2 regions of the Massilia sp. R2A-15 genome follow, and region 1 is predicted to be linked to the other one. Evidence: predicted binding sites of a transcription regulator. Region 1 holds the regulator's gene; the other holds the start of a gene.
The links. The regulator FNR, encoded in region 1, switches genes on or off when oxygen is low (the NO sensors DNR and NnrR bind a similar motif). The targets are predictions, from matches to a motif close to TTGATNNNNATCAA.

Region 1 (4,413 bases):
TCGATGTTCGACAAGGACACGCTGATCGTCACCTACGACGCCAAGCGCGGCGAACCGCGCGGCGCGTTGGGCAAGGCGCAAGGCGACTGCATCGACTGCGGCATGTGCGTGCAGGTTTGCCCGACGGGCATCGACATCCGCAAGGGCTTGCAGTATGAATGCATCAGCTGCGCCGCCTGCGTGGACGCCTGCAATTCGGTGATGGACAAGGTCGAGCGCCCGCGCGGGCTGATCCGGTATTCGACCGAGCAGGCGCTGGCCAGGGGCTGGTCTTCGGCCCAGGTGCGGGCCCGGTTGCTGCGTCCACGCGTGCTGATTTACACCACGCTGCTGGCGCTGATCGGCGGCGCGCTCGGCGCCGCGCTGGCGTTGCGTACGCCGCTCAAGCTCGACGTGATGCGCGACCGCGGCGCGATGGGCCGCGAAGTCGAGGACGGGGTGATCGAAAACGTCTACCGGCTGCAGGTGATGAACACCGCGGAGACGGCCCACACCTTCCGCATCTCGGTGTCCGGCCTGCCGTCGATCCGGCTTGCCACCACCGACATGACGAAGCTCGACGGCGCCAGCGCGCGCGCCGTCGCGGTGCGCGTGCAGGCGCCGCGAGAAGGCGCCAAAACAGGATCGAACCGGATAGAATTCGGCCTGACGGCCGTGGACGATCCGGGCCTGGCAGTGACGGAGAAGGCCGTTTTCATCGTGCCCAAACAATGAAGAAGAAGGAGACACCCATGCACAGCGCTTCACTTCCGCTCGCCGGCGCCGGCGCGGCGCCCTGGTACACCCACCGCTGGCCGTGGCTGCTGATGTTCGGCCCCGCCTTCGTGCTGGTGGGCGGCGCCTTCGCCGGCTACCTGGCGACCACCCGGCCCGACGCGATGGTGGTCGACGACTACTACAAGCAGGGCAAGGCGATCAACCAGGACCTGCGGCGCGACCGCGCGGCGACCGCGCTGCAGCTTGCGTTCGAGGCGCGCTACGATCCGGCCAGCGCGACGCTGTCGGGCAGCATCCGCAGCGCCGGCGCGCCGCTGGCGGCGCCGATCTACATCTATTTGGCGCATCCGACCCAGCCGGCCAAGGACCTGCGGCTGCTGGCGACGCCCGACGCCGCAGGGCATTTTTCGCTGGCCCTGCCGATGCTCGAGCGGGCGCACTGGCAGGTGGTGGTGGAGGGTTCGCGGCGGGAGTGGCGGCTGGCGCGCAGCTGGAGCTGGCCGCGCCGGCAGGGCGTGGAGATCCTGGCCGACGCGCCGGAGGCCCGATGAAGCGGGTCGCGATGATCGTGCTGTGGCCGTCGTTCCTGGCGGCGGCGCTGGCCGAGGGCTGCTTCTTTGCGCTGTTCGATCCAGCCGAACTGGTTCGCCTGGAGGAGACGGGACTGGCGCCGATGGCGATCTACGGCATCGGCTTTTTCCTGTTCTGGACCCTGTGCGCGCTGGCGAGCATGCTGACGTGCTACCTGGCCTTTACGCCCGAAGGCGATCCGCCGTTTTAACCCATGGCGGGTCAGGTCCTGCGGACCTGACCCCATTTTGATTTCGCCACAGATTATCGAAAATACCGGTGCAATCGCGCTGTCGTCGAGATTCTCAACTTGGGGTCAGGTCCGCGGGACCAGACCCCGGCTTACGACATGGGGTGGCACTGCTCGGTGCCGGCGGCCATTGCCTTGAGCAGCGCCGGTTCGAGCAGGGTGACTTCGCGCTTGTCGACCCGGACCAGGCCCTGCTTCTTGAAGCGCGACAGCAGGCGGCTGATGCTTTCGATGGTCAGGCCGAGGTAGTTGCCGATGTCCTCGCGCGACATGCGCAGCTGGAAGCTGGTGGCCGAGTAGCCGCGCGCGGCGTAGCGCGCCGACAGATTGATCAGGAATACCGCGAAGCGCTGTTCGGCGCGCATATTGCCAAGCAGGAGCATGACGTTCTGCTCGCGGGTGATTTCCTGGCTCATGATGCGGTGGAAGTGGCGTAGCAGCGTCGGCACATGGGCGAACAGGTCTTCCAGGTCGGCAAACGGAATCTCGCACACCTCGCTGTCTTCCAGCGCCACCGCGTCGCAGTGGTGGCGGTCGCCGCTGATGGCGTCCATGCCCAGCAACTCGCCGGCCATCTGGAAGCCGGTGATCTGCTGCTCGCCGGCCGCGTTGATCTGGTAGGTCTTGAAATGGCCGAAGCGGATCGCGTACAGGTTGCGAAACGGCTGGCCCATCTGGTACAGGCGCTCGTCGCGCGCGACCCTGCGGCGCTTGCCGATCACGTCGTCGAGGCGCGTGATGTCCACCGCGTCCAGGCCCATCGGCAGGCAAAGCTGATGCATGCTGCACGCCGAGCAGCTGGCCTTGAGCGCGTGCATGTTGAAGTGCACGGGGGCGAGGTGGGGGAGAGGGTGTTCCATAATCCCCATTATAAGCCCCGGGGCGGGGCCCTGCCAAATTGTTGAGCAATCAACGGCGGGCGAAGCGCACGTCGATTTCGGTGACCCTGGCGTCGCCCTTGGGCTTCTTCGGCTTTTTCGGCTTTTTCACCACTTCTCCGCGGGTATTGGTGACGGGCACCCGGTGGTCCGGTTCGAATCCCGGCTCGTCGACGCGCTGCAAGGTTTGCTTGGTCAGTACCTCGATGGCGGCCAGCTGCACCACTTCGTCGGCGCACACCAGCGACACCGCTTCGCCCGAGGCGCCGGCGCGCCCGGTGCGGCCGGTGCGGTGCACGTAGTCCTCGGCGACGATCGGCAGGTCGAAGTTGACCACCAGCGGCAGGTCGTCGATGTCCAGCCCGCGGGCGGCGACGTCGGTGGCGACCAGGATGCGCGCTTCGCCGGCCTTGAAGCGCTCGAGCGCGCGCAGGCGCGCCGGCTGCGGCTTGTCGCCGTGGATCGAGTCGGCCGCCACGCCGTGCGCCTGCAGGGTGTCGACCAGCTGGTCCACGCCCTTGCGGGTCTTGACGAACACCAGCACCTGGCCCCAGCGCTTCTTCTTCAGCAGGTGCATGAACAGCTCGGGCTTGCGCTTCTTGTCCACCGGGACGATCCACTGGGCGATCGCTTTCACGGTCGTGTTGCGCGGGCTGACTTCGATACTGAGCGGGTCGCGCAGCAGCTTGCCGGCCATCGCGCGGATCTCGTCGGAGAAGGTGGCGGAAAAGAGCAGGGTCTGGCGGCGCGCGGGCAGGGCGGCGAACACGGCATCGAGTTCGCGCGCAAAACCCAGGTCGAGCATGCGGTCCGCTTCGTCGAGCACCAGCGTCCGCACCTGGTCGAATTTCACCGCGTTCTGGCGGTGCAGGTCGAGCAGGCGCCCGGGCGTGGCGACCAGCAGGTCGAGTCCTTTGCGCAGCTTCATCATCTGCGGGTTGATGCTCACGCCGCCGTATGCGACGTGGGTGCGCAGCGGCAGGCTGGCGCCGTACGCAAGGAAGCTCTGATGGACCTGTTCGGCCAGTTCGCGGGTCGGCACCAGCACCAGCGCGCGCACCGAGTTGGACGCGACTTTCGTGCCTTCCATTGTCAGCTTCTGCAGGATCGGCAGCGCGAAGGCGGCGGTCTTGCCGGTGCCGGTCTGGGCGGCGGCCATGACGTCGCGGCCGGCCAGCACGGCCGGAACGGCCTGCGCCTGCACCGGCGTCGGCGTTTCGTAGCCGAGTTCGGCGAGGGTACGGACGAGCGGGTCGATCAGGCCGAGGGAGACAAACGACATGGGTAGCACCTGGTAATGGACGAAAACGGCAACAGTTTACCCTGTCGCGCACCGACAAGTGCGGGAAGCGGCAATCCGCGCCTACGCGGACGCGGCGGACGCGGCGACGGCCGGCTGCGCGACAGTCGGCTTGAGCGGATCGTGCTTGTCCTTGCAGGCCGCCAGCAGCAGGCAGGCGAGGGCGAGCGCGGTCCAGCGTGCGGGGCGGCGATCCATGGGCGGGTTCCTCCGGGTTGATGTCAAGGCCTTCGTGCTGACTCGATCATACCCGCGCCGGGCGGCCGGCGGCGCGCCTTACTTCGGGTTGGCCTCGACGTACAGTTCGCGGCCGTTGACGAAGTTTCCGTCCGGGGAAATGGTGATCAGGTGCATGCCCATGTCGCTCAGGTCGAGCCGCTTGAGCTGCTCTTTCGACAGGCGCAGGATGTAATTGCCCGGCAACACGCTGGACATGACGAAGTAGCCGTCCGAGGCGCTCCTGGCGGTGCCGACGACCTTGTGACTGGCGTCGACCAATTCGAGCTCGAGGGAGCCGACGGCGCGCCGTTCGCCACCCACCAGCATATAGGTGGTGCCGTCGATCTCGCCGGTGACGCTGACGGCGAAGTCGAGCTGGCTGACCTTGCCCGGCCGCGGCACGACGCGAAAACCCTTCTGCTGCGCGGCAAGCTGCGGGTCTTCCAGCGTCGTCACGTCGAAGCCGATGTCGACGTTTT
Region 2 (4,413 bases), 1.8 Mb from region 1:
AAGCGCGGCCTGCGCTTCGGCGAGCATGGCCTGCCGCTGATCGGCACCTGCGACTGGAACGATGGCATGGACCGCGTCGGCAACGAAGGCAAGGGCGAGTCGGTGTGGCTGGCCTGGTTCCTGTACGACGTGCTGGTCAAGTTCGCCGAGGTCGCCGAGCTGCACGACGACCAGGCCTTCGCCGACACCTGCCGCAACGAAGCGAAGCAGCTGGCGCACAACGTCGAGACCAACGCGTGGGACGGCAAGTGGTACCGCCGCGCCTACTTCGACGACGGCACGCCGCTCGGCTCGCACAGCAACGACGAATGCCAGATCGACTCGATCTCGCAAAGCTGGGGCGTGCTGTCGGGCGCCGCCGATCCCGAGCGCACCGCCAGCGCGATGGAGCAGGTCGACCAGCGCCTGGTGCGGCGCGACTTCGGCCTGATCCAGCTGCTCGACCCGCCGTTCGACAAGGGCGTGCTCAATCCGGGCTACATCCGCGGCTACGTGCCGGGCGTGCGCGAGAACGGCGGCCAGTACACCCACGCCGCGATCTGGACCGCGATGGCCTTCGCCAAGATGGGGCAGGGCGACAAGGCCTGGGAGCTGCTGCGCATGATCAATCCGGTGCAGCACGGCGGCACGCCGGAAGGCGCCGCGCTGTACAAGGTCGAGCCTTACGTGGTGGCGGCCGACGTGTACGCGGTGTCGCCGCACATCGGCCGTGGCGGCTGGAGCTGGTACACCGGCTCCTCGGGCTGGATGTACCGCCTGATCGTCGAATCGCTGCTCGGCCTGTCGCTGGCGAGCGACAAGCTGACGGTCACGCCGCACCTGCCATCGGGCTGGGACACGTTCAAATTGCACTATCGCTATCGCACGTCGAACTACGAGATCACCGTGGTCGCCGGCGCGGAAGGATGGATGAAAGTGGACGGCCGTGATGTGGAAGACAACACAGTGTCGCTTGTTGACGACGGAAGGACGCATGAGGTGCGCTTGCAGATAGCCCGGTAGGCGGATGCACGGTAACATGCCCGCTCCCTCAATAAACACCGGGCTCGCTTCGGTGTCGAAAGCTCATCATGTCACTTAAATCAGTCCTCGCCGTCGCCGCCCTGGCGCTCGTTTCCTCCACTTCCGCCAGCGCGGCGGAGTGGAGCGACACCTCCATCAGCTATCGCGTCGGCACCAGGTTTGCCGAGCCGTTCAACCCGGTCGACATCCGCAAGAACATCTTCGCGCTGACCCACGCCAGCGGCTACAAGTACGGCAGCAACTTCTTCAACGTCGACCTGCTGCAGTCGGACTCGAACGATCCCGGCTCGCTGAACCAGCACTCGGGCGCGCAGGAAGTGTATGCCGTCTACCGCAACACGCTCGACATCGGCAAGGTGCGCGGCGTGGACATGGGCATGGGCCCGGTGTCGGGCTTCGGCATCACCGGCGGCTTCGACTGGAACTCCAAGAACGACGTCGGATACAACTCGCGCAAGCGCATGCTGGTGCTGGGTCCGACCCTGATGTGGAAAGTGCCGGGCTTCCTGAACACCAGCCTGCTGGTTCTGCACGAGAGCAACGCCCCGAGCGGCGCCTTCGCGCCGATCTCGAACGTGGCCGGCCGCTACACCTACAAGATCCATCCGATGCTGACCGCCAGCTGGGGCATCCCGGTGTGCGAGCGCGTCAAGTTCGAAGGCTACGCCAACCTGATCGCGCCGAAGGGCCGCGATGAAGTCGGCAACCAGACCGGCACCGAGACCAACATCGACATGCAGCTGATGGCGGACGTCGGCGACTACGTGGGCGCGGGCAAGAACACCTTCCGCATCGGCGTCGAGTACCAGTACTGGAACAACAAGTTCGGCAATACCTCGGCCACCACCGGTGGTAAAGGCCAGCGCGCCAGCACCCCGATGCTGCGCGCCGAATACCACTTCTAAGCCCATCCCGCGGCGCCGGCCCCTGGTCCGCGCCGCATGCATCGGCGGGGTCTGGTCCTGCGGACCTGACCCCATCTTCCTCGGCGCGGAAAATGATCCGCAGAAATTCGTTCTGATTGTCAGTTAATTAATATCAATTAACTACCGCCCCGACGGCCGCGTTGTATTCCTCGCATCAATTTGCCCGTTCGCCAGGTTGCGATCATTGCAATATCGATCCCCCTTGCCAATGAGGCAGCCATGTTCTCCCTTCCCCGCACGACCCTGCTGTCCCTCCTGCTGTGCGGCGCCGGCTGCGTCGCCGCATCCGAAGCCGACCACCGCGAGTTCGGCGCCACCCTGGCCGCGCCCTACCATGGCGAGCCGGCGCCGGGCGAGCCGCGCACCTTCAGCCTCGCCTTCGACTATCCGCTGGTCGCCGCGCCGCAGACGGTGGGCTGGACGCTCGAACTGACCGCGCCTGACGGCCGCGTCGCGCGCCAGTGGAGCGGCCAGCAGGAGCTGTTCCGCGCGCCGGTGAACCTGGGCGTGCGCTGGGATGGCCGCCTGGGCAGCGCCGCCGCGCCGGCCGGCATCTATCGCGTGCGCCTGGTGGCCGAGGCCCGGGCGGCCGGCGGAGGGACGATCGCCGGCGAGCGCGTCGAGCAAAGCTGGGAGATCGCCGTGGGCCGCGCGGCCCCGCCGGCCATGCCCGCATTCCGCCCGCTTGCGCGCCGCACCGAAGCGCTTGCGATGGCGCCGGCGCCTGGCGATCTGCCGTACGACGTCTACCTGGGCAACTTGCACAGCCAGACGGCCCACAGCGACGGCGGCGGCGACCTGGCCACCTGCACCGGCGCGCAGGATCCGCAAAGCTCCACGCATGGTCCGTCCGAAGCCTTTGCCTACGCGCGCGATCACGGCCTCGATGTGCTGGTCGCGTCGGAGCACAACCACATGTACGACGGTTCGGCCGGCACCAATCCCGCCGCCACGCCGGCTGCCGCCAAGGCCCTGTATCGCTCCGGCCTGGACGCGGCGAAGGAGTTCAACGCGGCGCATTCCGATTTCCTCGCCGTGTACGGCCTCGAATGGGGCGTGATCGCCAACGGCGGCCATCTGAACATCTTCAACAGCAACCGGCTGCTTGGCTGGGAGCGCAACGCCGCCGGCAAGCTGCTGGCCGAATCGTTCACGCCCAAAAGCGACTACGCCAGCTTGTACACGCTGATGCGCCAGCGCGGCCTGGTCGGCCAGTTCAACCACCCGTCGCAGTCCGGGCAGTTTCTCGTCGGCGGCGTCCCCTTCGGCTACACGCCGGACGGCGACGCCGCGATGGCCCTGTGCGAGGTCGTCAACAGCAACGCGTTCTCCACCAGCACGACCGAATCGGAGACCCGCCGCAGCAATTTCGAACTCGCCTGCGACAAGGCGCTCGAAGCCGGCTACCACGTCGCCTTCAGCTCCAACCAGGACAACCACTGCGCCAACTGGGGCATGTCGTACACCAACCGTACCGGCGTGCTGCTGCCGGCCGGCGCCGCGCTGACCACCGCAGCCTTCCTCGACGCGCTCAGGGCGCGCCGCGTGTTCGCCACCATGGACAAGGGCTCGCAGCTGGTGCTGACGGCGAACGGCCGCATGATGGGCGAGCGCTTCGCCAACATCGGCCCCCTGTCACTGGTCGCCCATTTCGCCAGCGTGGGTGGCAAGGCCGTCGCCTCGGTGGTGATGTTCGAGGGCGTGCCTGGCCGCAAGGGCGCGGTCGCCGAGCTGTCGCGCACTCCCGTCACCACCATCACGCCCGACCCCGGCGAGCACTTCTACTACGTGCGCGTGACCCAGGACGACGGCAACATGCTGTGGTCGGCGCCGGTCTGGGTCACCCAGCAGTAGGCCGGAGTAGCGCGATTTTTTAGACACAGAGCGCATTTGTGTCTAATAATTGACATTTTCATCATTTTCGCCACAGCTTTTCCTTATGTAATGAGAATGTCATGACAAAGTAAAGTTTGTTACTCAAGATTGCTCGGCTGCATTCCACTCCACATAACAATTTACGAATACGGGGAAATCCATGCGTCGTGCCATCACCACCAAGTTGTTGCCGCGGTTTGCCATCCTGCTTGCCCTCAGCGCCGCCAGCGCGGTCATCGCGTCCGAAGCGGACCACCGCGAATTCGAGGCGACCCTGCATGCGCCGTACACCGGCGCCGGCGTCCAGGACGGGCGCACCTTCACGCTGCAGTTCGAATATCCTCACGTGGCCACCGCGCAGGACGTGGTGTGGCGCCTCGAGATCGTTGCGCCGTCGGGCGAGGTGGTGCAGCGCTGGCATGGCGTCGAAGCGCTGTCGAAGAAGGCCGTCAAGGTGCCGGTGCGCTGGGCCGGCCGCGACGACAGCCGCGCGATGCGCGACGGCGTCTACCAGGTGCGCCTGGCCGCGGTCTCGCAGGACGCCGCCATCAAGGGCAAGGTGACCGAGGCGCAGGTGGACGCCATGCTG

Region 2: Q4S45_RS22125 (CehA/McbA family metallohydrolase) is a predicted target of FNR. The motif match lies at 2,052-2,065, and genes of this name have one in related genera.

Annotation. Positions count from the first base shown of each region.
Region 1 is NZ_CP131935.1:1,553,007-1,557,419, forward strand. It holds gene ccoG (cytochrome c oxidase accessory protein CcoG) at 1-714, shown strand, start outside; gene Q4S45_RS07040 (FixH family protein) at 732-1,268, shown strand; gene Q4S45_RS07045 (hypothetical protein) at 1,265-1,498, shown strand; gene fnr (fumarate/nitrate reduction transcriptional regulator Fnr) at 1,630-2,397, opposite strand; gene Q4S45_RS07055 (DEAD/DEAH box helicase) at 2,447-3,697, opposite strand; gene Q4S45_RS07060 (hypothetical protein) at 3,779-3,913, opposite strand; gene Q4S45_RS07065 (collagen binding domain-containing protein) at 3,992-4,413, opposite strand, start outside.
Region 2 is NZ_CP131935.1:4,791,364-4,795,776, forward strand. It holds gene Q4S45_RS22115 (glycoside hydrolase family 94 protein) at 1-1,002, shown strand, start outside; gene Q4S45_RS22120 (outer envelope protein) at 1,071-1,928, shown strand; gene Q4S45_RS22125 (CehA/McbA family metallohydrolase) at 2,169-3,803, shown strand; gene Q4S45_RS22130 (Ig-like domain-containing protein) at 3,985-4,413, shown strand, end outside.